Regions from separate parts of the Monashia sp. HAY1-2A genome, predicted to be linked through region 1. Evidence: predicted binding sites of a transcription regulator. Region 1 holds the regulator's gene; each other region holds the start of a gene.

Region 1 (9,681 bases):
GCTCGTCGCGTCGAGCGCGGTGGGCCTCGAGGACCGGGTCGAGACCGGTCGCGCGCACGGGAAGGAACAGCGTGCCGTCGTGTCCGAGCCAGGCGCCGTCGGAGGCCGCGCGCTCGTCGGCCCGGGCGAGCAGGTCCTGTGCGGCCTGGAGGCGGATGGCGCCGTCCTGCAAGGCGGTGGACGACGCCGCCAGGCACGCCGCGAGGCGGGCGAGGCCGGCGACGAGGGTCACCTGCCGTTCGGCGGCCGCGCTCGACGCCGGTCCCGACCACGTCGAGCCCCGGCGATGCAGCAGGTCCGCCACGACGGCCTGGACCTCGAGGCGGCTCTGCGTGAGACGGCGGGCGGCGAGCTCGAGGGCACCGGGACGAGCCGTCCGCACGCGAGCGACGTCGAACGTCGTCACGGCGCACCGTCACCGGACGGGTTCGTGAACGCCCGGGCGGCGGCATGCTCGACGCCGGAGTACAGCCTCGAGGCCTCCTGGAGGGCCGACCCGAGGCCGAGCAGCTCCACACGGGCCTCACGAAGCCGTTCTCGCCAGGCGAGCGAGATCCGGGAGACGGATGCGGCGAGCATGCCGCCGGCGAGCGCCACCCCGACCGGCTCGACCGCGAGATCCGGCCTCACCACGGTCAGGCGCGCGAGCGCCCAGTCTGCCGTCGCGGCCGCGTCGTCGACCGTGCCCGTGTCCACCTCGTACCGCATGCGCTCCCCTTCCCGAGATCCCCACGGTAGGAAGGACATCGCTCGCGGGCAGAGGTGCATCCACAGGCCCGGGGACCGGCGCCCAGCGTCCATGCCTCATCCACAGGGCGGCCGAAGCCGGACACAGCAGGACGCCGCACCCGAAGGGGTGCGGCGTCCGGGCCACCAGACGGGGTCGAAGCGCCTGGAGGGCCAGCCGCTGAAGGTGGAGCCAACGCGGCGGTCGGGGGACGTGCCGGGAGGCGGCACGAACGGCGACGTCAGGGAGCCGGGATGACGAGCCGCTGGCCCGTGTGGATCATCGACGTCGAGAGGGAGTTGGCCAGCTGCAGCTCGACGACCCCCTCGCGCACCGGAAGGCCCGGGAGCTCACGAGCCGCGATGCCCGACAGGGTCTGACCCGACTCGACCGTGATCGTGCGCGGTGCACCCGTGGCCGAGGCGAGCTGACTGGCGAGGCCGATCCCGAGGGCGAGGACCACGGCGCCGACGAAGAGCGTCACGACGAGGCGGCCGAACCGCGTCAGGCGCATCCGCGGGCGGGCGGCACGGGCGGCCCGCACGGCGGCGCGTCCGGTGGGAACGAGGACGAGCTGCGGCCGCGAGACGAAGTCGGACTCCCCGACCCCCGTCTCCCGCTGCCGGCGAACGGCTTCGATGGCGACCACGCTCATGCTGACCTCCCCTTGCTGCTGACTTGCGAACATGTGTTCGATAGAACGCCTGTACGAGTTGTAGCACGTCTGATCGATGAAGTCGAGACATGCTTCGAACAGGTGTTTGGCAACTGTGTTCGAACCCCGTACGCTTTCCTCACACCACCAACCACACCAGTCACCACTGACACTGGCCTCGCGAGCGCCGGGACCGGGGTGCCTGGGGCCGCCGACGAAGGGGACACCATGGGCGTGACCGAGCTTCCCGACCGCGACAAGGGCGATGGGCTGACGATGCGCCAGCGGCGCGTGCTCGAGGTGATCCGCAACTCCGTCGACCGACGCGGCTACCCGCCGAGCATGCGCGAGATCGGTGAGGCCGTCGGGCTCGCCAGCCCGTCGAGCGTCAGCCACCAGCTCGCCGCCCTCGAGCGCAAGGGCTACCTGCGTCGGGACCCCAACCGTCCGCGCGCCCTCGAGGTCGTCTCCCCCGACGCCGGAGACGCGACGGGGCGCCGCGGGCGCGCCGCAGCGTCCGACCAGCACGACGTCGAGACCGACTCCGGTGACACGCGCCCCGAGGCGTCGTACGTGCCCGTCCTCGGCAAGATCGCCGCCGGGGTGCCCATCACCGCCGAGGAGGTCGTCGAGGACGTCTTCCCGCTGCCCCGCCAGGTCGTCGGCGAGGGGCAGCTCTTCCTGCTCAAGGTCCAGGGCGACTCGATGGTCGACGCCGCGATCTGCGATGGCGACTGGGTGGTCGTGCGCCAGCAGCCGACTGCCGAGAACGGCGACATCGTCGCGGCGATGCTCGACAACGAGGCCACGGTGAAGACCTTCAAGCGCAAGGACGGTCACGTGTGGTTGCTGCCTCACAACGAGGCCTACGACCCGATCGACGGCGACGATGCGACGATCCTCGGAAAGGTGACCGCAGTCCTGCGTCGCGTCTGAGCAGCCCCCACCGCGGCCACATCACGGGCGCGTCGCGGATCATCTGCGGCGCGCCGTGAGGTATCCGCACCCTGGACTCGCCACTCTGGGAGCACAGTGCCTGAGGAGGACGCCATGCCCGACCGGCCCGACCGCGACGTCGTCTTCACGTATCGCTATCTGCGGGGCGGCATGGTGGCGCTGCTGCTCATGCTGCTGCTGTCCGTCGTGCTCCAGTGGTGGTGGGGCACGAACCGGTCGTGCTGGCTGGGCTCGATCAGCGCCTACTACTTCACCCCTGCGCGCACGGTCTTCGTCGGCAGCCTCTGCGCGCTCGGCGCCGCCCTCGTCGTCTACAAGGGCCACTCGTCGGAGGAGGACGTGCTCCTCAACTTCTCCGGCTTCATGGCGTTCGTGGTCGCCATGGTGCCCACCGTCCCGGACGATCGCTGCAGTGTTGCAGGCGCGCCCAACCCGTTCGCCCTGCCCACGACGGCCATCTCCGACGCGGTCGACAACAGCGTGTGGTCCCTGGTCGCCGTGGGTCTCCTCGCCCTCGTCGTGACGGCATGGCTGCGACGCGCCGAGCTCAGGGACCCCGCACGCCGACCACCGGTGCGCACCCTGCTCGTCACCGCGGCGTGCAGTGCCGTGGTCGTGTTCGAGCTCGTGCTCTTCCTCGCGCTGCCCGACCGTTTCGTGGCCCTGAGCCACGGCATCGCCGCCGCGACGATGGTGGCCGGCGTCATCGCCGTCATGGTCCTCAGCGCCTTCCGGGTCGAGGACCGACACACCTCGACCCAAGAAGCGGCGGGGTACAAGAGGTGGTACCTCGTCATCGCCGGGACCCTGGCTGCGCTGCTGGCCCTCACGGTGCTCGCACACCTGACGCTGCACGGCTTCGACCACGTGATCCTGATCTGCGAAGTCATCATCATCGTCCTGTTCTGCGCCTACTGGATCCTCCAGACCAAGGAGCTGTGGAACCTGCGCGACAGCACGGACCTCGAGGCTCGTAGGGCCGCCGCCATCGCGGAGTGACGGCCCGGTGGTTCGCCACCGCCGGTCGTCGGACGATCAGTTGCGGACGAGGACGCTCCGCGCCTCCTTGACGGTGATCGGGGTGCCCGGCTGCGGCACGGTCACCGTTTCAGGGATCGAGATCCACGCGCCGCCGTTGATGCGGAAGTCCGCGCCGAACGTCACGTCGACCCGCGACGTGTACGTGCCCGGTCTGCGGTAGGTGTGGACGATGTCGCCGTCGGGGTAGACGCCACCGGGCGAGGTGGTCGGGCCCTCGCTCGTGCCGTCCCCGAATCGGTACACGTAGCTGACGAGCTTGGGACGGATCTCGACGCGGTACCCGAACATCGTGGCCGGGTCGACGAGGTCGATCTCGCCCGGCTGGAACCCCCTGCTGGCCCAGTCGACCTTGTAGAAGGTCTTGAGGTTGACGAGCGTCGTGTTCCCCCTCGGCTGCGTCGAGATCGTTCCTTTCGACCACACTGTTCTATGGAAGGCATCCACGATCATTGCCACCGTGGGGATAGGTTTTGCGCCTGGCACTAGATTCGGCAGACACGTCGACCCCACGTACGCCCAACCGCTCGGTCCAGCTTCTTCGACTGACGGCCATTTCGCGGATGGCAAACGAACACCGTCTCTGTTTACCCACATCCGAAAGACATCGGTCAAGGGACCAGACCCGACCTCTGGCCCCTTGTCTCTACATGCAGCTAGCGCGGCGTTATAACAAGCCCCGCTAGCATCGCGCCCTCCGAGATCACAACCAGCGATGGCCGAGCGGTATTTCCAGTGATCGCCGCCCCGAGCAATCATTTCCGCATGCTCGACGGCAAGTCCCTTCAAGACTGGTTCGGTCAGAGATGCTGTCGCACCGGAGGACCCCACATCCCCATTGAAGTCCGCAACAGCGGCGCGGGCAGAATGGAAGAGAAGTAGTGCGGCCGCACCCAACGCCACGGCACTGCGCAGCCTCATGAAGCGACCTTGATGTCATGGATGATCCAGCCGGTGCTGCCCCATTCGAGATAGAACAGCAGTTGGCTAGGCTTCAGCTGATCCGTCGTGATCTTTCGACCGCGGGCGTCAACGATGCTCCGTTCTAGCTGCCGCCCATAGAAGAGCACTCGTTCACGCCCTTCGACAGCCCCCAGCCCGACTACACTTTCTATCTGCACCGGGGCGCCGTCGTAGTGATGCCCTTCAGACTCGAGGCGACTGGCCGTTCGTCGCAGGGCGGTACAAGCCTTGGAGGTTTCGAAACGGCAGAACGGCCCCAGAAGTTTCGGATCGGCCTCAACCCACGAACGGTTCAAGACCTGGAGAAAATGGCGGACGAAGGCTTCGGCGCCGGCCTTGTCCTTGGTCTTGGCCGCGTCGGGGAGGCCTGCCGGGAAGGTGGGGCCTGCACTGGTCGATGCGGTCGTGGGCGCCGCTGAGGTCGTGCTCGTCCCACTCGCGGTCGTCGACGACACCGGCGCACTCGTCTGCACCGGGGCCGGGTCGCCCCCGCCGCAGGCCGCCAGCGTCGTCGCCAGCGCCAGACCAACGGCGGCGCACGTCATCCTCTGATGTCTCAGCACGAGTCTCGGTCCCCTGTTCGGCGAATCTTTGGCCCTGCCCACCGGGCGCAAACGGACGAAAACGTCATCGAACGCTCCCACAGATGGTGCCGCAACCGCATCCCGGGCGCCCGCCGTCGTCCACAGGCCCGTCGTCGGCATCGGCGTCGGCGTACAGCCGGAGCGTCGCGTCAGTGACCGAGCGCGGCGCGCAGGCGCGGCAGCGCTTCGCCGAGCGGGGCATGCAGGCGGATCGTGGCCTCGGCGTCCCCCCGCGTCGCAGAGCGGGTCACGATGGCCACCGGCACACCGGCCTGGTGCGCCCGCCGCACGAACCGGTACCCGCTCATCACGGCCAGCGATGACCCGAGGACCAGCACGGCACCCGCCGACTCCACGAGTCCGAAACACTTCTCCACCAAGGACTTCGGCACCGACTCGCCGAAGAACACGACGTCCGGCTTGACCGTGTCGTGGCCACAGACCAGGCACCGCGGCGCGTGGAACGACGCGACGAGCTCGTCGGCGAGCACGATGTCGCCGTCCGGCCGCACCTGCTCACCCCACTGCGACCCGACCGCGGCGGCGGCCGCGGCGAACCGGTCCATGAAGCCGGGGTTGCCCTCGGTCATCCGCTCGTGCAGTCCGATCCGCGAGGTCACCTCACCGCAGGTCAGACATACAGCCCGGTCCAGCGACCCGTGCAGCTCGACGACGTCGCGCGCGCCGGCCGCCTGGTGCAGGCCGTCGACGTTCTGGGTGATGACCGGACCGACGTAGCCGGCGCCCTGCAGCTCGGCGACCACCCGGTGGCCCTCGTTCGGCGTGGCCGCGTTGAACCGCTGCCAGCCGATGTAGCTACGAGCCCAGTACCGGCGCCGGGCCTCGCTCGAGCCGGCGAACTCCCCGTAGGTCATGGGCTCGACGCGCCGGGTGCCGTCGGGACCCCGGTAGTCCGGGATGCCGCTGTCGGTCGACAGGCCCGCACCGCTGAGGACGAGGACGTCGCCCGCGCTGACGAGGTCGACGAGGTCGTCGAAGGTACCGAGGTCGCTCACCTCGAGCGGCAGCCGACGCGAGGTGGCGAGCCGCGTCAGGACACCCGGGCCTGATCCGTCAGCGCGTCGCGCGGCACCAGCCCTGATGCCCGCGTCGGCGCCCTCGGGGCCGGGCGTCGCACCGGGGTCAGCGGCAGCCGGCGACTCCTCGAACACGTGCACCCGGCCAGCGTACGCGGACGGGTCCCCGCCGCCATGCTCATGATCGCGAACAGCACGACTTTCCATAATCGTCGGTTATGATACCGGCATGATCGACGCTGCCGGCCTCCGGGTCATGAAGGCCATTGCCGACGAGGGAAGCTTCACGAGCGCCGCAAACGCGCTCGGCTTCACCCAGCCGGCGATCTCACAGATGGTCCGCCGCCTCGAGCAGCGCACCGGCACCGTCCTCGTCGAGCGCTACGGCCGCCAGGTGCGGCTCACCGAGGCCGGCCAGGTTCTCGCGCGGCACGCCGTGGGCGTGCTCGCCGCCCTCGACGCCGCCGAGGAGGAGATCACCGCCATCGCCGGGCTCCGAGCCGGACGCGTCCGCCTCCAGGCCTTCCCCAGCTCGTCGGCGACGCTCGTGCCCAAGACGCTCGCGATCCTCAAGGCCAAGCACCCCGACATCACGGTGACGTTCACCGAGGCGGAGCCACCCGAGTCTCTCGCGGCCCTGCGCAACGGGGACTGCGACGTGGCGGTGGCCTTCGCCTACGAGGGCGCCGACCTCGGTGAGCTCGAGGAGGACCTCTCGCTGCTCGTGACGCGTCGTCTCATGGACGACGAGGTCCGCCTCGTCGTGCCGGGCGCGCACCCGCACGCCTCCGACCCTTCGGCCTCGCTCGTCGACTTCTCCGGCGACGACTGGATCGCGGGGTGTCCCCGGTGTCGCGGCCACCTGCTGTCCCTCGCCGACCACGCCGGCTTCCGGCCCAACGTCGCGTTCGAGACCGAGGACTACGTGGCTCAGCTCGGTCTCGTCACCGCGGGCCTCGGGGTCGCCCTCGTGCCGGACCTCATCCTCAACGCCGCCAAGCACGAGCAGGTCGCGACGCTGCCCCTCTCCCCCGCATCACGCCGGCAGATCCTCGCCGTGACGACGCCGGACCTGCAGCGGGTGCCTGCGGTGGCCGCCGCGCTCGACGCCCTGTGCGAGGCCGCCGGAGCGGATCCCCGTCTGTCGACCGCCGAGCTCGTCGGCGCTGCCCGCGGCTGACACGCCCCCGCAGCCGGAGCACCGCCGGCGGCTGACGCGCCGCGCGCGGACGCGTCGACCGGGCGCGCCGGCCGGAACGTCGGCACAATGGGCGCCATGACCCGGGTCGCGCTCGCCGCCACGGGACCCGCCGCGCTCGAGGCCGGTCTCCACGTCGCCTCCGAGGGCGGCAACGCCGTCGATGCCGCCATCGCCGCTGCGGTCGCCGCGATGAGCACCGAGCCCGGGATCGTCAGCCTCATGGCCGGCGCGTACGTCAACGTGTGGCCCGCGGGCCAGGACCCCGTCGTCGTCGACGGCAACGTCGAGATGCCGGGCCGCGGGCTCGACCCGTCCGCCTTCGGCCGTGGCGTCCGACAGGTCCGCACCGACTACGGCGGCGGCGTGACCCTGGGCGCCGGCCACGGGTCGGTAGCCACATCGGGCGCCGTCCCGGCTCTCGCCGTCGCCAACGAACGATGGGGCACCGTGCCGTGGCGACACCTCGTCGAGCCCTCGGTCCACGCGTGCCGCGACGGCTACCGCATCGGCGCCTCCGCCGCGCTCTACCTCGGCCTCGTCCGCGACACGCTCTTCGGCGCCGACGCGGAGGCTCACGCCCTCGTGACCGGCGCCGACGGCGGGGCGCTCCAGCCCGGAGAGACCTCGACGAACCCGGACCTCGCCGACGTCCTGGAGCTCCTTGCCGCACAAGGGCCCTCGCTGTTCACCACCGGCGCCGTCGGGCGTGTGCTCGTCGAGGACATGACGGCGCACGAGGGGCTGATCACCCAGGCCGACCTCTGCGCGTACGAGGCCGTCGTCCGCCGGCCGAGCCTGCGGCAGGTCGGGGACTGGAGCGTCGCGCTGAACCCACCGCCGTCCGTGGGCGGGCCGATGCTGGCGGTCATGCTCGGCGAGCTCGCCCGCCACGAGGCCTGGACGTGGTCGGAGGTCATCGACATCCAGCGCAGGGTCCTCGCCTACCGGCTGTCGGTCCACGACCGCTCGCGCGACCTCGACGGGGACGGCCACGCCCTCCTCGCCGCCGTGGAGCGACACGGTCTCGCGGGACTGCCCACGTCCGCGTCGACGGCGCACGTGTCCGCGGTCGACGAGCACGGGAACGCCTGTGCCATCACGATGTCAGCGGGTTACGGGGCGGGCATGGTCGTGCCCGGCACCGGCATCCTGCTCAACAACGCGCTCGGTGAGCCGGAGCTCAACCGGCTCGGCCTGCACGCCGTGCCACCGGGCACGCGGCTCGCCTCCAACATGGCCCCGACGACGGCACGTGGTGCCACCGGAGGTGCGCTGGCCGTGGGGTCCCCGGGAGCGGACCGGATCACGACGGCACTCATGCAGGTCCTCGGTCAGGCGCTGCTGCACCACGAGGGGCTCCAGCCGGCGATCGACGCACCGCGCCTGCACGTGCGTTTCACCGACGACGGCACTCCCCGGGTCGAGCACGAGCCCTCCGAGGCCATCGCCGCGGCCGTCCGGAACGCCGGTCTGACGGCGCACGCGTACCCGGGCCCGCACATGTACTTCGGCGGTGTGGGGGCGGCGCTCCTCGGCGCCGACGGGCTCGTCGCGGCCGGAGACGCGCGACGCGAGGCGGCTGTGGGCGTCTCCCCCTGACGGCTCCCCCTCGACGGATGGCACCCCTCGGGCATGGCGGCGGACCGGCTCACCGGTGGACCGCTCGCACCCCGCCGGCCCCGTCGGTGACCACGGCGACGTCGCCCTCGAGGTCGGTACGGTGCACCTCGAAGCCGCGAGCGTCCAGCGCCCGCAGGGTCGCCGGTGCCGGGTGTCCGTAGTCGTTGCCCGCGCCCACGCTGATGAGCGCGAGGCGGCCGCTGACCGCATCGAGAAGCCGGTCGTCGCGGTTGCCGGACCCGTGGTGGGCCACCTTGAGCACGTCGATCCGTCCCCATCGGGAAGAGTCCAGGGCGGCCTCGTGCACGACGGCGGCGGCGGCCTCGCGCTCCACGTCACCGGCGAGCAGGAGCGTCACGCCGCGCACGTGCAGGGTCAGGACGACCGACCCGTTGTTCGGCACCGACCCGGCGTCGATGCGGCGGGCCGGCCACCACACGTCGGCGCTGACCGGGCCGACGGCGAAGCGGTCCCCGGCCCGGAGGGTCCCCACACGGGCACCTGCGGCGCGGGCGAGCCGGCCGACGCGGTCCGCCTCGTCGGCCGGGTCGGCCACCCACGACGTGCGGACCTCCGTGACCGGCCGGTCCAGCACTCCCGAGAACCCGTCGACGTGGTCGGCGTGGAAGTGGGTGAGCACGACGAGGTCGACGACGCGTACCTCCAGCCGGTCGAGGCACCCCCGCATGAGACCGGGTTCGGGACCGGTGTCGACGACGACGGCGTGGCCCTCGCCGGCGTCGACGACGAGGCCGTCGCCCTGGCCGACGTCGCAGGCGACGAGCACCCACCCGGGCGGTGGCCACGACAGCACGCTCGTCGGCGTGGCGCCACCGACGACGACCACGACGGCGGCGACCACCGCGAGCGGGCGGTGACGGCCACGGTGCCAGGCCCAG
Region 2 (9,681 bases), on a different contig from region 1:
GTCCTTCTCCGTCAGTCCGCCGGGCGCGCGGTGGCGTGCGGGCCGCGTCTAGGGTACGGCGTCCCGCGCCCCCGTCCGACGGCTCAACCGGACGTCGGCCTCCCATCACCCTACGGCGGAATAACCGGACCACGGTCCGAGTTTGAACCAATGCTTGACAGTTCAACGAGATCAGTGCAGACTGTCGTTGAACATTCAATCATCTACTCCGAAGGACTCATCATGGGACTGTTCAACCGCACCGCCGAGGCCCCCGCGGCCGAGACCACCTCCGTCGCCGTCGCCGACATCACCGGCGACTACACGCTGGACCCGAGCCACACGCGCATCGGCTTCTCGGCGCGCCACGCCATGGTCACCAAGGTGCGCGGCCAGTTCGAGGAGTTCGAGGGCAGCGCCCACGTCGACACCGCCACCCCGTCCAACTCCTCGGTCACCGTCACCATCAAGGCGGCGAGCGTGACCACCGGCAACGAGCAGCGCGACGGCCACCTGCGCACCCCTGACTTCTTCGACATCGAGAACCACCCCGAGATCACCTTCGTCTCGACGCGCGTCGAGCGCGACGGCGCCGAGTGGGAGATCACCGGTGACCTCACCATCAACGGGGTGACGAAGTCCGTCACGATCCCCTTCGAGGAGACCGGCTCGGCCAAGGACCCGTTCGGCAACACCCGCGTCGGCTTCGAGGGCGGCGTCACCATCGACCGCACCGAGTGGAACCTGTCGTTCAACGCGGCGCTCGAGACCGGTGGCGTCCTCGTCAGCGAGAAGGTCAAGCTCGAGTTCGACATCTCGGCGATCGCCGTGGTGCCGTCGCAGGCGTGACCTGCACCTGAACCCGGCCGCGCCGGCCACCCCACGAAGGGCGAGGACCGCAGGGTCCCCGCCCTTCGTCGTGCCCTCGGGTCCATCCCGTCGGCACCGGACCTTCCTGCTGCCGGTCCGCGGCCGGCGTGACGGGGCGGGTCAGTCTCGCTGGTGCTCCTCGGCGAGGTTGACCGCATCGCGCACGACCGGCCACGCGATCTCCCCGGAGTAGCCCTTGCGGGCCAGCATGGCTGCCAGCCGGCGGGCCTGCACGTCGGGCGCGAGCCCGTGCATGGTGCGCAGCTTCTTGGCCACGAGGTCCTCGGCCCTGGCCCGCTCGTCGTCGGCGTCGACCTGGCCGAGCGCCTCCTCGGCGACGTCCTGGTCGATGCCCTGCTTGCGCAGCTCGTGGGCGAGGGCCTTGCGGGCCAGACCTCGTGCCGCCTGCTTGGAGCGAACGAGCATCTCGGCGTAGGCCTCGTCGTCCACGAGCCCCACCTCGGTCATGCGGTCGAGGACCCGGGTCGCCACCGAGTCGTCGCAGCCGCGGTCCCGCAGCTTTCGCTCCAGCTGGGCCCGGCTGCGGGGCGCCATGCTCAGCTGTCGCAGGACGATCGCGCGCGCGACCGACTCGGGGTCGGTCTCGGGCGCGTGCGTCGTCGGGTCGGGCGGGGGTGGTGGCGTGCCACGCCTCCCCCGCCGAGAGGGACCGGGCGCGCGGCGGCCTCCCGGCTCGAGCTCGGGATCTCGGCGAGGCGACCCGTCGCCCCAGGGTCCCGGCTCGCCCCAGAGCCTGGGGTTGCCCGAGCCGGCCGGAGCAGGCGCCCCGGACAGGCCCTCGGCCTCGGCCAGGATCCGCGCGGCCCGGGCCAGCCGTTCCTCGACCGACGGGTCGAGGCCGGCTGACGACCGGTCCGGACGGCGAGCTCCGGAGCTCACGATCAGAAGTCGACCGGGACGTCCGCGACCTCGGCCGGCTGGTCCACACGCGGCCCGACGCCGAGCTTCTCCTTGACCTTCTTCTCGATCTCGTCGGCGAGGTCGGGGTTGTCCTTGAGGAAGTTGCGAGCGTTCTCCTTGCCCTGGCCGAGCTGGTCGCCCTCGTAGGTGTACCAGGCCCCGGCCTTGCGGATGAAGCCGTGCTCGACCCCCATGTCGATGAGTCCACCCTCGCGCGAGATGCCCAGGCCGTAGAGGATGTCGAACTCCGCCTGCTTGAACGGCGGCGACACCTTGTTCTTGACGACCTTGACACGGGTGCGGTTGCCGACCGGCTCGGTGCCGTCCTTGAGGGTCTCGATGCGACGCACGTCGAGACGTACGGACGCGTAGAACTTCAGCGCCTTTCCACCGGTGGTCGTCTCGGGCGAACCGAACATGACGCCGATCTTCTCGCGCAGCTGGTTGATGAAGATCGCGGTCGTGCCCGTCGAGTTCAGCGCACCGGTGAGCTTGCGCAGCGCCTGGCTCATGAGGCGGGCCTGCAGGCCGACGTGGCTGTCGCCCATCTCACCCTCGATCTCGGCGCGCGGCACGAGGGCGGCGACGGAGTCGATGACGATGATGTCGAGCGCGCCGGAGCGGATGAGCATGTCGGCGATCTCGAGCGCCTGCTCACCGGTGTCGGGCTGGGAGACGAGCAGGGCGTCGGTGTCGACGCCGAGCTTCTTGGCGTACTCGGGGTCGAGCGCGTGCTCGGCGTCGATGAAGGCCGCGATGCCGCCGGCGCGCTGCGCGTTGGCGACCGCGTGCAGGGCCACGGTCGTCTTGCCGGAGGACTCCGGGCCGTAGATCTCGACGATGCGCCCACGCGGGAGGCCGCCGATGCCGAGCGCGACGTCGAGGGCGATCGACCCCGTGGGGATGATCTCGATCGGCGGTCGGACGTCGTCGCCGAGGCGCATCACCGCACCCTTGCCGTAGCTCTTCTCGATCTGACCCATCACCGAGGCGAGGGCCTTGTCCTTGTCCATCACCGATGCCATGTGGTGGCCACCTATCTGCCGTCTGCGCTGCGGTCGTCTGCCTTCGACCCTGAACGACGGCGTTCGTGAGTTCCGTTGTCGGGTCAGACGTTAGGTGCCGGCGCCGACATCGGAGTTCACCACGAGACGGCCTGTGGACGATGCCATGGACGACACCGGACCTGTGGACAACACTACCGAACACGTGTTCGAGACCGGGCAGCGACACGCCGCCGCCGTGGCCGACCGCTCGATCAGCGCACCCGCCGAGGGTCAGGCCTCCCCGGCCTCGGCGAGCGCCGCCTCGAAGGCGGCGTGGACCTGGTCCGAGAAGAGCCAGAAGCGCGCCTCCCGGACGGCCGGGAACGCGGCGAGAGCGTCCGCGAGCGTCGTCACGGCGACGCGGGCCGCCGCGTCGGGGGGGTAGCCGTAGACGCCGCACGAGATGGCCGGGAACGCGACGACGGCGCACGACGCCTGGGCCGCGAGCTCCACCGACCGGCGGTAGCAGGACGCGAGCAGCTCCGGCTCCCCCGCCCCGCCGCCGCGCCACACCGGACCCACGGTGTGGATGACGTGGCGGACCGGCAGCCGCCCCGCACCGGTGATCTTGGCGTCGCCGGTCGCGCACCCGCCGAGGAGCCGGCACTCGGCGAGCAGGTCAGGACCGGCTGCGCGGTGGATCGCGCCGTCGACGCCCCCACCGCCGAGGAGCGAGGAGTTCGCCGCGTTGACGATGGCGTCGGCTCCGGCGTCGGTCGTGATGTCCCCACGCCGAAGGGTGATCCGGCCGCGCGGGGCGCTCACGGGCCGGCCACCTGGCCGCCCTGCGCGCCACGGGCCACGCGGTCGTCGCGGCCGAGGCGTCGGGACTCGGGCACGTCCATGTCGTCGCAGATCGCCTCCCAGACGCGGCGTGGCGGTTCGCCGTCTGCGAGCGCCTCGTCGACGGACCGGCCGCCGAGCGAGCCGATGACGTGGTCGCGGGCGAGCGACCTCGCGTACCCCTCGCCGAACTCGTCCTCCATCAGGGTCCAGAAGTGACTCATCCGCACGCCTGCCAGTCTGCCACCCGGCGCAGCCGTGCCCGACCCGCTGCGGTCGTCCCTCGTCGCCGACGCCTCCACTCGGCGTCGGGAGCCGGCCCGGGACGCCTCCGGTCACGACCGCGTCGCAGGATCGCCGAACCGGACATGGCCGTCCTCACCAGGCGATATCGTCGCTGCGCGGCGCCAGTGCCGGCACACCATCCTCAGGGGGAGCACTTCACATGTCCGACTCGACGTACCGACCTTCGGGAGACACGCAGGTCACCCAGCCCTACACGTATCCCGTCGCCGGCGACCTGGTCGGGTCCACGGCAACCGAGGGCGTCGCCCTCTCGGACGAGCCGGCGGCGCCGGGCGTCGCTCGCCGCAGGCGTACCGGTCTGCTCGCCGGCGGCCTCGCCGCGGTGGTGCTGCTCGGCGGCGCCGGGGTCTTCGCGGCCCAGCAGCTGGGCGGGGGCGGCTCGCAGCCCGCGGACGTGCTGCCCGGTGACGCGTACGCCTACCTCCGCCTCGACATCGACCCCTCCGCCGGGCAGAAGGTCGCCGCGGTCCGCTTCCTCGGCAAGGTCCCGCAGATCCAGAACACCCTCGGGAGCGGCGACCCCCGCAAGAAGCTCTGGGACCTCGCCGCCCACGACTCGCGCGACGCGTGCATGAAGACGTTCCGCTACGACACCGACATCGCGCCGTGGCTCGGCGACCGCGTCGGCCTGGCGCTGCGGCCCGGTGGCACGAAGGACAAGCCGAACCTCGCCGTGGCGATCCAGGTCAGGGACGAGGACGCCGCGCGCACGACGCTGGACCGGCTCCGGACCTGCGGCGCCAGCGGGGCCGACACCGACCTGCGCGTCAAGGACGGCTACGCCATCCTCACCCCGGCTGGCCTCGGCGACGCGACGCTCGCGGCGACCGCGAAGGGCAGTCTCGCGCAGAACGCGACCTTCGCCGGCGACATGTCGGCGCTCGGCGAGCAGGGCGTGGCGTCGGCGTGGGTCGACATGCGCCTCGGCCTGCCCGAGCTGCAGAAGCTCGGCGGCAGCCTCGGGCCCACCGCCGTGCCGGGTGGCAAGGGCCGCTTGGCCGCCGCCCTGCGCTTCGACGCCGACTACGTCGAGCTGGCCGGTGTCGTCCGGGGCGCCGACGCATCGGGGACGGCCAAGGGCGATGGCACGGAGCTGGCCAACCTGCCGGCCAACACGATGGCCGCCCTGCAGGTGTCCGGCGCGGACCAGTCGATCGACGCCGCGTGGCCGAACCTGAAGAAGCAGCTCGACGGTGCCGCACGCGGCCAGGGCGACGTCCTCGCGATGGTGCAGCAGGGGCTCGGCGTCAAGCTACCCGCCGACCTCAAGGCGCTCCTCGGTCGCTCCTTCACGCTCTCGGTCCCCGGCCAGGACCTCACCTCGGCAGCCCCGACGATCGGCGCCAAGATCATCTCGAGCGACGCCAAGCGGGCCGACGCGGTCATCACCCGCCTGCTCCGCTCCGCGGGCGGGGCCCCCGCCCTGACCCACCGGGTCGTCGGCGACAAGGTGTACGTGGCGACGACGTCCGACTACGCCGACGACCTCCAGGCCGGTGGGCGCCTCGGCGACAGCGAGGCCTTCACGCAGGCCGTCGGTGACGTCAGCGGGTCCAACGTCGCCGTGTTCCTCGACCTCGACAAGCTCGAGAAGCTCTACCTCAGCGGCGTCCACGGTCAGGAGAAGACCTTCCTCGAGTCGCTCAAGGCAGTCGGTCTGAACGCCAGGCAGACCGGCGCCGGTGAGGGCGCGTTCACGTTCCGCGTCGTCGGCAACTGAACGACGCCGCCCGGCACGTCCCACGGGGCGGCACGGCTGCAGGACGGGCACGACCGGCACGACCGCTGCGACGCCAGCGGTCGCCCGTCCGGACGAACGAGGGACCCCGCCCCGGCGGGGTCCCTCGTCGCACGGGCTCAGGCGCGGGCGAGCCCCGTCACGCCGGACCCGGGGGCGTCGGGCAGGCGGATCTCGTTGCCGCAGTACCGGATACCGCCCTCGACCGGCGAGGCGACCGACCACCAGGCGGCATCGAGGTCGCTGACCTCCGTCGTCGGCTCGGCAGCGACGAGCGAGGCCGCCGCACCGACTCCGACGTGCGACTCCATCATCGAACCGACGATGGTGCGCAGCCCGGCGTCGTGCGCCCGGCGCAGCATGTCGCGGCCGACCGCGAGCGACCCGCACTTGGCGAGCTTGACGTTGACGAGGTCTGCGGCGCCGAGCCGGATGATGCGCTCGAGGTCGTAGGGGCCGAAGCACGACTCGTCGGCCATGACCGGCAGGCCGACGCGCTCGCGGACCCACGCCAGTCCCTCGACGTCGTCCGCCACGACGGGCTGCTCGACGAACTCGACGCCGAGGTCTGCCACCTCGAGGGCGCGGATGACCCGCACGGCCTCCTCGCGCGTCCAGCCCTGGTTGGCGTCCAGACGGATCGCGACGTCGGGCCCGACCGCGTCGCGGACCGAGGCCACTCGCTGGACGTCGGTGTCGGCGTCCGTCCCGACCTTCATCTTCACCGTGCGGAACCCGTCGGCGACCCGGGCCCGGGCGGTGTCGGCGAGGTCGGCCGCGCTCCCGGCCGACAGCGTGACGTCGGTGACGAGCACGGGCTCCGGGACGCGTCGACCCTCGGCGAGCAGCGCCGCCACCGAGACGCCCTCGGCCAGCGCGAAGACGTCGTGCAAGGCGGAGTCCAAGGCCGCCTTCGCGCCGAAGTTGCGCGCCACCGTGCGCGCGACGGTCCGGCCGAGCGCGGCGAGGTCGCCGCGGTCGTCGAGCGGTCGGCCCGTGACCGCAGGCGCGAGCATCTGCTCGAGGCAGGCCGTCGCGCCGGCGAGGGACTCACCGGTCACCTGCCACACCTGTGGGGCCTCACCCCAGCCGACCCTGCCGTCGCTGTCGGTGACGCGCACGAGGACGGTGTCGACGGTCTCGGTCCGGCGCAGTGCCGTGACGAAGGGCGTGTGCAAGGGCACCGACGACGTGGTCGTCTCGACGCGGACGACGGTGGTCATGCGGTGACCTCCGTGACACCAGTGGCCGCCGTCCTCCCGGTCGCCGCGGGGCGGTCCGGGGACGTGACGTCGGCCGCGGGGTGGGTGGTCACCCACACGGCGCGGGCGATGTCGGCGACGAGCGCGGCGGCCTCGGACTCGCCGAGGTCGACCGTCGTGCAGACGGCCAGCACGAACGGCGCCTCGCCCACGGGCCGCACGAGGGCGACGTCGTGCGAGACCCCCGGGACCCACCCCGACTTGCTTGCAGTGGGCGTGCCGGGCGGCAGTCCGGCCGGTACCTGGTCGAGGTGGTGCTGGCGAGACAGCATCGCCTCGACCGGCGCCAGGACGGCCTCGCCCCCGAGCGCGGGCTCCCGCCGCCCGACGGCCGCCATCAGGGCTCCGAGGTCGGCCGCCGTGACGGTGTTCGTGATGCCGGCCGCGCGGGCGGCCGCGTCCTCGATGCCGCGCGCGACGACGGTCGAGGGCGAGCAACCGGCCAGGCTCAGCACCTCGGCCACCTCGTCGAGGCCGACGACGTCGAGGAGCAGGTTGGTCGCGAGGTTCCCCGAGTGGGTGATCGCGTGCTCGGCGAGCTCGCCCAGCGTCCGGGTCCCGCCGAGCGCCGCCCACGTGTCCGGGTCCTGGTCGTCCGACTCGTCCATGGTGAAGGGGGATCCGTCGAGGACGGAGGCGAACGAGCTGTGCACCGCGTGCGGGGCCTCGAGGTCGAGCTCACCCCGCACGACGCGTCGCAGGGCCGCCACGACGAGCGGCAGCTTCATCGTCGAGGCCGCATAGTGCGGCACGTCGGCGTCGTGCGACCAGCGTCGACGACCGTCGAGGTCGCCCAGCCACACGGACACGGCCGCACCGTCGGGAGCGCCGAGCCGGGTCAGCCGTGACTCGAGGTCCGTGAACGTCGTGGGCACCCTCGCACGGTAGACGATCAGGCCGCGGAGGCCGACACCACCTCGCCGGCAGGGACGGGCAGGCGGACGGTCGTGGCCAGGCCCTCGCTCTCGGCCATCCGCGCGGACACGTCGATGAGCACCTGGGACAGCGGCGTGTCGAGCGCACCGCAGATGGACGCGAGCAGCTCGGAGGACGCCTCCTTCTCACCGCGCTCCACCTCGGAGAGGTAGCCGAGCGACACCGATGCCGTGGCCGAGACCTCCCGGAGCGTGCGGCCCTGGGCGCGGCGGCGCTCGCGCAGGACGTCACCGAGCTCGCGTCGCAACAGTGTCGTCATGCCGCCCTCCTCCAAGGTCGTCGTGTCGTCGGGGTCGAGTGCTCAGTCGTCGGCGGTAGGAGCTCCGGGTGCCGACAGGCCTACCGTACCGCGAGGGTCGGTCACCGGTGCAGCGGTTCCCCGCGTGGCGCGAGTCTCCTCCAGGGCCAGGGCGAGGACCCCGGCCACCGTGCCGGAGCGCACCTGCGCCCTGGTCCCCTTCAACCGCAGCGACCGCGTCGCTGTTCCCGCGGGACCCGCCACCGCAACGTGGACCGTGCCGGCGGGCTTGCCCTCGGCGGGTCCGGGACCGGCCACCCCGGTGGTGGCCACACCCCACGTGGCGCCCAGCCGCTCACGTACGCCCCGGGCCATCGCGGCCGCGACGTCGGCGTCGACGGTGCCGACCCGGTCCAGCAGGTCGTGCGGGACGCCGAGCAGCGCCGTCTTGAGGTCGGCCGCATAGGCGACGACGCCCCCACGGAGCACGTTCGAGGCGCCCGGGGTGTCGGCCACCGTCGCCGCGACGAGTCCCGCAGTGAGGGACTCCGCGCAGGCCAGGGTCTGCCGCGCCTCGGTCAGCTCGGCGACGAGTGCCGCACCGGCGGCCCCGGTGTCGGCGGCATCAGCGGTGCCAGCCGGGACGGCGTCGGCGTCGTCACTCACGGTGCGGCGTCCGCTCCTCCGGGCGGCCCGGTGCAGCGGCCGCTCCAGCGGCACCCGCACCCCCTGCACCACCGGCCGCCTCGGCGCGACGCGCCGCGCGGGCCTCGCGCCGCAGCCGGGTGCGCTCGCTCGTCTCGCGCAGGCGCGCGGCCTTGAACACGTAGTCCACACCGGACAGCACCGTCATGACGGTGGCCGCGCCGAGCACGACGTAGGCGACGGTGGTCCAGACCTCGCCGAGCGGGAGCACCCAGAGGGGGAAGGTCAACGCACCGAGCGACAGCGTCTGGAGCATCGTCTTGAGCTTGCCCCCACGCCCGGCCGGCATGACGCCGTGACGGATGACGACGAAGCGCAGGACCGTGATGCCGATCTCGCGGACGAGGATGACGACGGTGACCCACCACCACACGACGCCGAGCAGCGACAGCCCGATGAAGGCCGTGCCCGTGAGCGCCTTGTCGGCGATGGGGTCGGCGACCTTGCCGAAGTTGGTGATCTCACCACGGCGTCTGGCCAGCTTGCCGTCGACGCCGTCGGTGACCGCCGCGACCGCGAAGACGACCCAGGCCCAGAACCGCCACCACGGTTCGTGGCCACCGTCCTGGAACAGGGCGAAGGCGTAGACCGGCACGAGGAGGAACCGGAGCACCGTCAGGGCGTTCGGCAGGTTCCAGTCGGTCGGACGAGGGTTCGGACCCTCCCCTCGGTGGAAGGTGGTCGGCGTCATCGCGGCTCCGCGACGAGGTCGATCCCCTCGGTGTCGACGACGACGGCCGGCACCAGGTCGCCGACGGCGGGCACGGGGGCCCCGTCGGCGAGGCGGAGGACGGTGACGCCGTCGACGTCCGGTCCCTGGAACGCGGCCCGGCCGACCGGCGCGCCGTCGTCGTCGAGCTCCTCGACGAGCACGTCGACGACCTCGCCGACCCGCTC
Region 3 (9,681 bases), on a different contig from region 1:
GCACTGCTGCGCCAGGACGCCGCCGGCTGGGTCGTGCTCGCCCTCGCGACGGTCGTGTTCGCCGTGGGCCTCACGGCCAAGTACCTCGTGCCGGGCCGGCGCCTGACGCGTCGTGGTGTCGACTCGACGCTCGTGACCGTCGCTGCCCTCGTGGCGGTCGTCGGGTTCTTCGTCGTGCCGGTCGTCGGCGGCCCGCTCGGCTTCGTGCTGACCGTCTACCTGCTCGAGCGCGTCAAGCACCGCGAGCACGCTCGGGCCTGGTCAGCCACCCGGGAGGCCGTGCGTGCAGTCGTCACGAGCATGGGCATCGAGCTGCTCACGGCGCTCGGCATCCTCGCCACCTGGGTCGCGGGGGTCTACCTCACGCGTCCCTGACGTGGCCCTTCTCACAGCCGCCTCTGACACCCGAGCGTCGCGCGTGACGCACGAAGGCCGCCGTCCCGAGGGAGTGGCGGCCTTCCGTTCGTGCCGGTGCTTCGGTGTCGCTTTCAGTGTCGCTTCGAGTGTCGCTTCGAGTGTCGCTTCGAGTGTCGCTTCGAGTGTCGCTTCCGGTGTCGCCGTCCAGGTCACCACTGGTCGCGGCGACGCTTCTCCCAGCGCTCCTCGAGGCGCTCCATGAACGTGCCCTGCCGAGGGCTGGGGGCGCGGAGCCGACCGCCGGTGCGCGGCTTCGGGGTGCCGTCGGCATCGACGGCGGCCAGCCGCGCCTTGGACGGGGTGATGGCGTAGACGATGCCGGCGACCATGATCGCGAAACCCACCGCACCGAGCCAGATCGTGCTGCTCATCGCGGAGAACACGACGAGCGCGAGGCCCGCCACACCGGCGATGACGCCGGCGACGATCCTGCCTCGCCCGGCACCACGCGACTTGGTCTTGCGGATCCGCGACGCGAAGCGCGGGTCCTCGGCGTAGAGGGCCTCCTCCATCTGCTGGAGCAGGGCTTCCTCGTGTTCCGAGAGTGCCACTCGGCACCTCCCTGTGCGATCTCGACTGTCACCGAATCGTAGGCCGGTGAGAGCCGACGGGGTTTCTTTCCTTCAGGATAGGTCGCGCGTCTCACGTTGGGAACCCGAGGTCGGCTCACGCATGAGGCTCGCCGGACGGACCGACCCGGCACCGAACCGGGCGCTCGCCCGGTCGACGGCACGGTCGGCGTCGCGCCACCCCTTCTCCGGCTCGTCGAGGCGCGCCTGGATGGGGGCGTTCTCGGTCGGGACGAGCCCCTCGAGGCGCACGCCGACGAGCCGGATGCGGGCCCGCTGGAGCCCGAGCCGGTCGTAGAGCTCACGTGCGGTGGCGTAGATGTCGCGCGAGACGTCGGTGTGGTGACGCAGCGTCCTGGCCCGCGTGATCGTCGTGAAGTCGGCGAACCGGACCTTGATCGACACGGTGCGCCCCGACATCCCGGCCGACCGGGCCCGGGCGGCGGTCCGGTCGGCGAGCCGGAGCAGCTCGCGGTGGATGCGCACCGGGTCGTCGATGTCGTGGGCGAAGGTCTCGTCGGCGCCGATCGACTTCTCGCGCCGCTCGGGCACGACCCGGCGCGGGTCGCGACCCCACGCGAGGTCGTGCAGGCTCAGGCCGGCGACGTCGCCGAGGGCCCGCTGGAGGGTCTCGACCGGGGTGTGGGCCAGGTCGGCGACCGTGCGCAGGCCGAGGCGGTGCAGGTGCTCCTCGGTCTTGTCGCCGACGCCCCAGATGGCGGCGACGGGCAGCTGGTGGATGAACGAGACGACCTCGTCACGGGGCACGACGAGGAGGCCGTCGGGCTTGGCGAGGTTCGAGGCGAGCTTGGCCACGAACTTCGTCGGCGCGACCCCGACCGAGCACGTGATCCCCTGCTCGTCGGCGATCGTGTCGCGCAGCCGTTGGGCGATCCGGGTCGGGCTGCCGAGCCGCCGCACCGCCCCGGCCACGTCGAGGAAGGCCTCGTCGAGGGAGAGTGGCTCGACGGAGTCGGTGACCGTCTCGAAGGTGGCCATGACGGCGTCGGAGATGGCCGCGTAGCGCCGGTGGTCCGGCTCGATGACGACGGCCTGCGGGCACAGCCGCCGCGCGCGGGCCATCGGCATCGCGGACGTCACGCCGAACGCGCGGGCCTCGTACGTCGCGGACAGGACCACCGAACGACCACCCGCTCCCCCGATGATGACGGGCTTGCCGCGCAGGTCGGGCCGGGAGATGAGCGAGGCCGACGCGTAGAAGGCGTCCATGTCGACGTGCAGGACGGTGCACCCGGTGTCGTCGGGTGGCTGCCCGTCCGGCCGGAGCGGGGCGGTGAACTGGCGCCGGCTCACCGGGACCCCACCGTCGCGAGCCCGGCCCCGGCGAACCCGTCAGTCGCGGTGGGCGACGACGTGCAGGGCATTGCCGAGCGTCCGCAGGAACTCGCGGCCGGGACCGGAGACGAGCAGGTCGTCGAGCTCGGTGAGCGCCGCGCGGTCGGCGTCGGAGTCGACGAGAGAGGCCGGCACGAGGTGCCCGACGATGTCGGTGCCACGGACCTGGACGCGGGTGAACCCGGCGTCGAGCAGGAGCGCCTCGAGCCGCTCGGCGTCGAAGCGGCGGGGAAGCGGGTCGGTTCCGCCCCACCGGCCGGACGGGTCGACGAGTGCCGCCCGGGCCTGGGAGAACTCGCCGGCGATCGCCTTGGCGAACACGACGGCGAGCCGGCCGGACACGAGCAGCGACAGGACGCCGCCCGGACGCAGCGCCGCGGCCAGCGCGCGCAGGGTGGCCGCGGGGTCGTCGACGAACTCGAGGGTTCCGTGGCAGCAGGCGAGGTCGACGGACCGGTCGGCCAGGACGCTCGCCAGGGTGTCGCCGTCGCCCTGCACGCCGGTGACGCGGTCGACGATGCCGGCCTCGCGGGCGCGCCGGGCCAGGGCTGCCAGCGCGTCGGGGCTGGGGTCGACGACGGTGACGCGGTGCCCGGCCACGGCGAGCGGGACGGCGACCCCACCGGTGCCGCCACCGAGGTCGAGGACGTCGAGCGGGCGTCCGAGGTCCTCGGCGTGGTCGCTCGCGATGCGTCCGACCGCCGACACGACGGCCGAGGGCCGGGCCCCGCCGCGTCGCTGGGGGCGCTGCTCGTCGGGCACGGTGTCCTCCGTCGGGGGGCTCGCTCGCCCCGGACGTCGGTCGGGGCGACGCGGCCGGTGACGTGCATGGCGGGCACGGCTGGCACGGCGGGCGCGACGGACAGGCCGACGACGGGGTCGATGTGGTGGTTCGGGTGCATCCTCACCCTAGTGCCCCGAGCTTCCCGGGCTCGCGTGCCACAGCTTGCGTGGCGGGCCGCCGGTGGGGCCGCCACCGGTGGCAGCGGCGCCGCCGAACGGGTCGGGCGGGACGAGCCCGGCCGTGCCGCGGGCGCCGCGCACCTCCTCGCCTGCCGGGCGGATGTCCGCGTACGGCGACTGCTTGAACCCCGACGCGTGGACGAGGACGCGTCGACCCTCCGCGGTCTCCCCGACGCCGGACCCTGGTCCCTCGAGGGCTCCGGCGCGCTCCCACGCCGCCCGGTCGGCCTCCTCGAGCGCCGCGTGGACGGCCTCGAGGCCGCCGGTGGTCCAGGCCTCCTGGAGCGCGGACAGCTCCCAGGCTCCGGTGGCCCGGATCGAGACGCCGCGCGGACCGGTGCGGCGCACGAGGCCGCGGGCGAGGATGAGCCACGAGTGGAACACCGTCGTCGCGTACGGGCCCTGGACGTCCTCGAAGAAGGTGAGGTCGGCGGGACCGGTCGCGTCGTCGAGGGTGAGGAACACGACGCGGCGCCCGGTGCGGATCGGCGGGGTCTGGGTCGCCACCTTGACCCCGGCGACCCACACCTCGCGGCCGCTGCGACCGTCGAGGAGGTCACGGGCCTTCGTGACGCCGAGGGCGTCGAGCAGCGGCCGGTAGAAGTCGACGACGTGGCCGGACGCGTCGAGGCCGAGCACCTCGAGCTCGGCCCGGACGCGTTCCGGGCCGGTCATCTCGGGCAGGCCGCTCGTCGCCGTGAGCCGGGGCGCGTCACCGAGGTCGAGCGTCAGCTGGGTGGCGAGGTGCTCGGGGGCGCCCGACGACGCCTGCGACTGTGCCGCGGCGAGGGCGCGGATGTCGCCGGTGGCCGACACCGACGTGACCCGTCCGCGGGACCGGCTCGCGGCCGCGACGCGCCGGCTCGACCGGCGTTGCGAGGAGGACCACCGGTCGAGCTCGGCGACGTGCAGGAGCAGGTCACGCCGGGTGACCCGGCCTCGCCGACCGAGGCCGCTGCGGGCCCGGCGCGTCAACCCGCCGGCGTCGTCGAGTCGGGAGGGTCCGACGAGGTCGATGTCGTGGATCGTGTCGAACGCCCCGGCGAGGACGAGCTTCTCGGCGACGGGCCGCGACACCTGCGCCCGTTGCCAGAAGTCGGACAGGCTCGAGTACGGCTGGCCGGCGACGATGCGGGCGACCTCGGCCTCGCTGATGCCGTGCACGTCGGCGAGCGAGAGGCGGATGGCCTCGCCGCCGTCCTCGGTGCGCTCGAACCGGTACGTGCCGGTGGAGGCGTTGACGTCGAGGCCGAGGATCGTGATGCCGAAGGCGCGGGCGTCGTCGAGGATGAGCCGCTTGGGGTACATGCCGGGGTCGTGGGTGAGGACGCCCGCGAGGAACGCGGCCGGGTGGTGCGCCTTGAGGAAGGCCGACTGGTAGGTCGGCAGCGCGAAAGCCGCCGCGTGCGCCTTGCAGAACCCGAACGAGGCGAACGCCTTGAGGACCTCCCAGATGCGGTCGACGTCCTCGGGGGCGTAGCCGCGCGCCCTCGCCGCCGGACGCCACCACGCCTCGACCTCCAGCTGCCCGGCCGGGCTGCCGAGGGCGCGGCGCACCTCGTCGGCCTGGGCGAGGCTGACGCCGGTGGTCTCGGCGACGATCTTGAGGACCTGCTCGTGGAAGACGACGACGCCCTCGGTCTCCTCGAGCGCGGGCACGAGCGTCGGGTGCAGGTACGCCGGCTCCTTCCACCCCTGGCGGGCGTTGAGGAACGGCACGATCATGTCGCTCTTGACCGGTCCCGGGCGGAACAGCGAGATGTCGACGATGAGGTCCTCGAAGGTCTGCGGGCCGAACTTGCCGATGAGCTCGCGCTGGCCGGGGCTCTCGATCTGGAAGCAGCCGAGGGTGCGGGTCGAGCGGATCATCTCGAAGGTCGGCTCGTCGTCGAAGGGCACCTGCTCCTCGTCGTCGAGGTCGACCCGGACGCCGTCGACCCGCTCGACCTCCTCGACGGCGTGCGCCATCGCCGACTGCATCCGGATGCCGAGGACGTCGAGCTTGAGCAGGCCCATCTCCTCGACGTCGTCCTTGTCGAACTGGCTCATCGGGAAGCCGAGCCAGCTGGCCTCCACGGGCGTGCGGTCCAGGAGCGCGGAGTCGGACAGGACGACGCCACACGGGTGCAGCGCGATGTGCCGTGGCAGGCCGTCGAGCCGCTCGACGATGTCGAACATCAGCTGCAGGCGCGGCACGTCGAGACCCGACGCGCGCAGCTCGGGCAGCTCGGCGAGGGCGTGGCGCACGTTGCGGGCGGCGATGTGCGGGAAGGCCTTGGCCATGGCGTCGATCTCGGGCGGCGGCAGGCCGAGCGCCGCACCGGCGTCGCGGATCGCGTGGCGCACCCGGTAGGTGTCCATCATCGAGACGCACGTGACGCGGTCGCCCCCGAAGTGGTCGAGGATCCGCTCGTAGATCTCGGTGCGGCGGGCCGACTCGACGTCGATGTCGATGTCGGGCAGCTCGGCGCGCAGCGGTGAGCAGAACCGCTCCATGAGCAGGCCGTGGCGCATCGGGTCGACGCCGGAGATGCCGAGCAGGTAGTTGACGAGCGACCCGGCGCCCGAGCCGCGGGCCGCGACGCGCACGCCCATCTCGCGGACGAGGTCGCACACCTGGGCGACGGTGAGGAAGTACGTCGCGTAGCCGAGGGTCTCGATGACGCCGAGCTCGTCCTCGAGACGGTCGCCGACGGCGGCGAGCCCGGACCCGGACCGGTCGGGGTAGCGGGTCGCGATCGACTCGCGGCAGCGTCGGGCGAGCACGTGCTGCGGGTCGGTGCCCGCGCTGATGCCGAGGACGTCGGGCTCGGGCAGGTGCACCGAGCCGATGCCGAGGTCTGCACGCGGGTCCTGGACGCACTCGGTGGCGAGGGCGGTCGTGCGCGCGACGAGCTCGTGGGCCTGCTCGCGGGCGAGCGCCCCGCCGCCGACGAGCCCCGGGCCCGACACCTGGACGACGTCGCGGGCGAGGGCGTGCATGACCGGCGTCGGCGCGAGGTGGCCGGCGGTCGTGACGCGGTCCAGGTGGCGCGCGTCGAGCGCGACGAGGCGCCGGGCCGCGTCGAGGACGTCGACGACGGCGGCGTCCTGCGGGTCGGTGTGGCGCACCGCCGCGGTGATGACGCTCGGCACGCCGACCTCGCGGGCGAGGGAGAGCATCCGGCCGGCCTGGCCGAGGCTGGCCGGCAGGTGCTCGGGACCGCCGTGGCACACGACCTCCACGACGAGGCCGCCGGGCGGCAGCAGCGCGACCCATCGCTCGAGGGCCGCCCGTGCATCGCCGTGTCGCCGGGCGAGGACCGCGCGGCCGACGTCGGAGTCGGGGCCGAGGAGGACGACGAGCGGTGCGGGTCCGGCGTCCGCCCGCCTCGACGGGTCGACACCGGAGGTGACGGGCAGGGTCCCGGGGCCGGGGGTGCCACCCTCCCCCGACGCGAGCGGGCCGCCGGGGCGCGCGTGCTCCGCGAGGAGCTCGGGCGTCGTGACCGGGGTGCCCCGCTCGCCCCGCAGGTGGGTCGCCGTGACGAGCCGGCACAGGGCGGCCCACCCGAGGCCGGGCGGCAGCCCCGCGGCCCGGCCGCGGGCGAGGACGGTGACGCGCGGCAGGCGCGGGTCGACGAGAGCACCCCCGCGAACCGGCGTGCGGCTGTGCTCGGACCGACGCGGGCGACCGGTCGGGCCGGTGCGCGGCGGCTCGAGGGCGAGGTCGACACCGAGGACGGGGGCGACGTCGTGCTCCATGCAGGCGCGGACGAACTTGACTGCACCGTAGAGCCCGTCGCGGTCGGTGAGGGCGAGCGCCGGCTGGCCCCAGGCGGCGGCCCGCTCGACGAGCTGGCGGGGTGTCGCGGTGCCGTAGCGCATCGAGTAGCCGCTCGCGACGTGCAGGTGCACGAAGCTGTCGCCGACGCGGCCGGCTCCCGCCCCGGACCTCGGGCCGACCGCCCGGGGCGTCGTGCTGGTGGTCGTGCTCGTCATGCCCCGCTCGCACGGCTCCTCGGCCCGGACGAGACCGGGGTGATGGTCCGCGGCAGCGGGACGGCGATCGGCACGCCGAGCAGGTCCTGGACGATCTCGAGGAACATCTCGGCCTGCCGGAGCAGGTCGTCGGCCTCGCGCGGCGCGATGTGGCCCCCGCGGTCGACGACGGACCGGCGTGCGGAGCACGCGGCGAAGAACGCGGCCCACTCCCCCAGCTCGGGGGCGACGAGGGGCAGCACCTGCCAGACGCTGCGGGGTCGGGACCGCGGCGTCGGCGCCGTCCGGGCCGCGACCAGCGCGGCGGCGGCGCGCAGGGCCCCGAGGTGGGCGTCGCGGTAGCGCTCGGTGGCCTCGCTCACGCGGCAGGCCGACTCGAGGCTGCCCCTCGAGCGGTCGAGCAGGGTGAGCACGGCGACGGAGATGGGCGGGCGGTGCAACGGTGCGGTGGCCACGGGTCGGCTCCTCTCGACAGGCGCGGGTACAAGCGCGGGGACGGTGGCTGGTGTGGCGGGCATCAGTCGGCGACCCGGACGAGCGACCAGCGGTCACCGCGGGGGGACGCGTCGTGGGCGAGGTCGTAGACCCCGGGCGTGAACGACCACCCAGGGCTCGCCTCGACCCGCCAGACGTGCTGCTCGCTCGCGGCGGCGAGGAGCGTCTCGCCGGGGCGCACCTGCGCCTCCTCGGCGTCGAGGGCGTCGTGCCACCACGCCCGCCGCTCCCGCCACTGCGCGAGGACCTCCCGCACGACGTAGAGGCGGCCCTTCCAGATGAAGGCCTCGGGCCGCTCCCGGGCGGCGCCGTCGACCGGAGCCTCACCCGGACCTGCATCCGGGCCTGCACCTGCACCGGCCCGGGAGGCACCCGTCACCTGGGATCCGTCCTGCTCGAACCGGACCCTGACCTGCACTGCATCACTGAACCTGCGCACCACGACACGTCTCCCTCGGACACGTCGAGGCGGGAGGTCACGACCCTGGCTGCCCGCGCCCCACACGGACGGCCGACACCCCAACCGACGACTGGACTGAACGATGAACACTCGAACACCTGTTCGAACTCGACCAGCGTAACCCCTGCCGCCGACACCGTGTCAAGGCGATCCGACGGCCGGCGGCGCAGGCCGTGTTTGCTCACGTTCGGGGCGGTTTGCGTGGACCTGAGTACCGGTGCTCAGGTCCACGTGGACGTGCTCGACCAGAGTGGGTCACCACGGGTCCGGCCCGTGGCCGGAAGGGCGCAGGGGTCCCGTCCGTCCAGGGCCCGGGCCCGTCTCTCGTGCGCGCCCACCCGGCAGGGCAGCGCCCCACCCGGCAGGGCAGCGCCCCGACCGGCCGTCCTCGCAGCCCTTGCGCGCACCTCGGGATTACGGGACGGTCGGCAGCGTTGGACCGAGGCTCGGCCGTCCGGCCGCGCCTGGACCCCGCCGCCCCCGCAGGCCGGGTTGGACGAAGGAGTGACGTGGGAGCCGAGCTCATCCCCCTGGCCTTCACCACCGGGTGGGGCAGCGGCATCAACGCGTACGCGGTCGTGCTCGTCCTCGGCCTCGCCGACCGCCTCTTCAACCTCGGACAGGTCCCCGACGCGCTCGCCCGCACCGACGTCCTCGTCGGTGCGGCGGTCCTCTTCCTCCTCGAGCTCGTCGCCGACAAGATCCCCTACGTCGACTCGGTCTGGGACTCGGTCCACACCGTCGTGCGGCCCGCCGTCGGGGCCACGATCGGCTACCTCATCGGCCACGAGACCGCGAGCCTCGATGCCGCCGTCGGTGCTGCCACCGGTGGCGTCACGGCCCTGGTCTCACACGGCGTCAAGGCCGGACTGCGGGGCATCGTCAACACCTCGCCCGAGCCCGCCAGCACCATCGTCGTCAGCACGGGCGAGGACGTCACCGTCACCGGCGTCATGGCCCTGGCGATCGCCCACCCCTGGGCGGCTGCGACGACCGCGCTGCTGCTCCTCGCGGCCGGGGGGCTGCTCGTGTGGACGCTCGCCGGGCGCCTGCGCCGGCTCAAGCGGCGCTACGACGCATGGGGCGAGCGGGCGGCATCGCCGTCCCGACCGCGGCGCCGCCGACGGCTCCGCCGGGCCGCCGGCCGGGCCGCGCCCGCCCGACGCGTCCGCCGGCCCCGGACGAGGCCTCCAAGGACCCGCCGGCCTGACCCGGCGACGCTCGAGGCCGTCGACCGACGCCGCTGCCGACCCTCAGAGCCGGCCGAAGACCTCGAGCGTCGCCGACGAGCGGTTCATCGTGATGAAGTGGATGCCCGGCGCACCCTCGTCGAGGAGGCGCCGCGCGGACTCGGTGGCGATGGCCAGGCCCTCGGCCCGCACGCCCTCCGCGTCGTCCCCGAGCCGGTCGAGGCGGTCGGTGACGGCAGCCGGCATCGGC

Evidence for each region. The regulator LexA, encoded in region 1, represses DNA repair genes until DNA is damaged. The targets are predictions, from matches to a motif close to TCGAACANNTGTTCGA.
Region 2: recA (recombinase RecA) is a predicted target of LexA. The motif match lies at 2,972-2,987, and genes of this name have one in related genera.
Region 3: ACPYOM_RS05540 (DUF6504 family protein) is a predicted target of LexA. The motif match lies at 8,332-8,347, and genes of this name have one in related genera.

Annotation. Positions count from the first base shown of each region.
Region 1 covers NZ_JBNDHY010000015.1:30,179-39,859, reverse strand. The annotation lists gene ACPYOM_RS03955 (alpha/beta hydrolase) at 1-406, opposite strand, end outside; gene ACPYOM_RS03950 (hypothetical protein) at 403-708, opposite strand; gene ACPYOM_RS03945 (LysM peptidoglycan-binding domain-containing protein) at 969-1,382, opposite strand; gene lexA (transcriptional repressor LexA) at 1,611-2,318, shown strand; gene ACPYOM_RS03935 (hypothetical protein) at 2,433-3,338, shown strand; gene ACPYOM_RS03930 (PKD domain-containing protein) at 3,375-3,830, opposite strand; gene ACPYOM_RS03925 (hypothetical protein) at 4,295-4,885, opposite strand; gene ACPYOM_RS03920 (Sir2 family NAD-dependent protein deacetylase) at 5,074-5,952, opposite strand; gene ACPYOM_RS03915 (LysR family transcriptional regulator) at 6,191-7,141, shown strand; gene ACPYOM_RS03910 (gamma-glutamyltransferase) at 7,238-8,761, shown strand; gene ACPYOM_RS03905 (ComEC/Rec2 family competence protein) at 8,811-9,681, opposite strand, start outside.
Region 2 covers NZ_JBNDHY010000083.1:8,209-17,889, forward strand. The annotation lists gene ACPYOM_RS13355 (YceI family protein) at 223-828, shown strand; gene ACPYOM_RS13360 (regulatory protein RecX) at 970-1,749, opposite strand; gene recA (recombinase RecA) at 1,752-2,795, opposite strand; gene ACPYOM_RS13370 (O-acetyl-ADP-ribose deacetylase) at 3,048-3,581, opposite strand; gene ACPYOM_RS13375 (DUF3046 domain-containing protein) at 3,578-3,829, opposite strand; gene ACPYOM_RS13380 (DUF3352 domain-containing protein) at 4,045-5,625, shown strand; gene ACPYOM_RS13385 (mandelate racemase/muconate lactonizing enzyme family protein) at 5,763-6,866, opposite strand; gene ACPYOM_RS13390 (serine hydrolase) at 6,863-7,780, opposite strand; gene ACPYOM_RS13395 (helix-turn-helix domain-containing protein) at 7,798-8,100, opposite strand; gene ACPYOM_RS13400 (CinA family protein) at 8,143-8,745, opposite strand; gene pgsA (CDP-diacylglycerol--glycerol-3-phosphate 3-phosphatidyltransferase) at 8,738-9,475, opposite strand; gene rimO (30S ribosomal protein S12 methylthiotransferase RimO) at 9,472-9,681, opposite strand, start outside.
Region 3 covers NZ_JBNDHY010000024.1:9,026-18,706, reverse strand. The annotation lists gene ACPYOM_RS05570 (DUF456 domain-containing protein) at 1-375, shown strand, start outside; gene ACPYOM_RS05565 (DUF3040 domain-containing protein) at 567-968, opposite strand; gene dinB (DNA polymerase IV) at 1,041-2,300, opposite strand; gene ACPYOM_RS05555 (class I SAM-dependent methyltransferase) at 2,340-3,104, opposite strand; gene ACPYOM_RS05550 (DNA polymerase III subunit alpha) at 3,252-7,286, opposite strand; gene ACPYOM_RS05545 (SAV_6107 family HEPN domain-containing protein) at 7,283-7,741, opposite strand; gene ACPYOM_RS05540 (DUF6504 family protein) at 7,804-8,199, opposite strand; partial or broken gene ACPYOM_RS05535 (DUF4126 domain-containing protein) at 8,415-9,254, shown strand; gene metF (methylenetetrahydrofolate reductase [NAD(P)H]) at 9,495-9,681, opposite strand, start outside.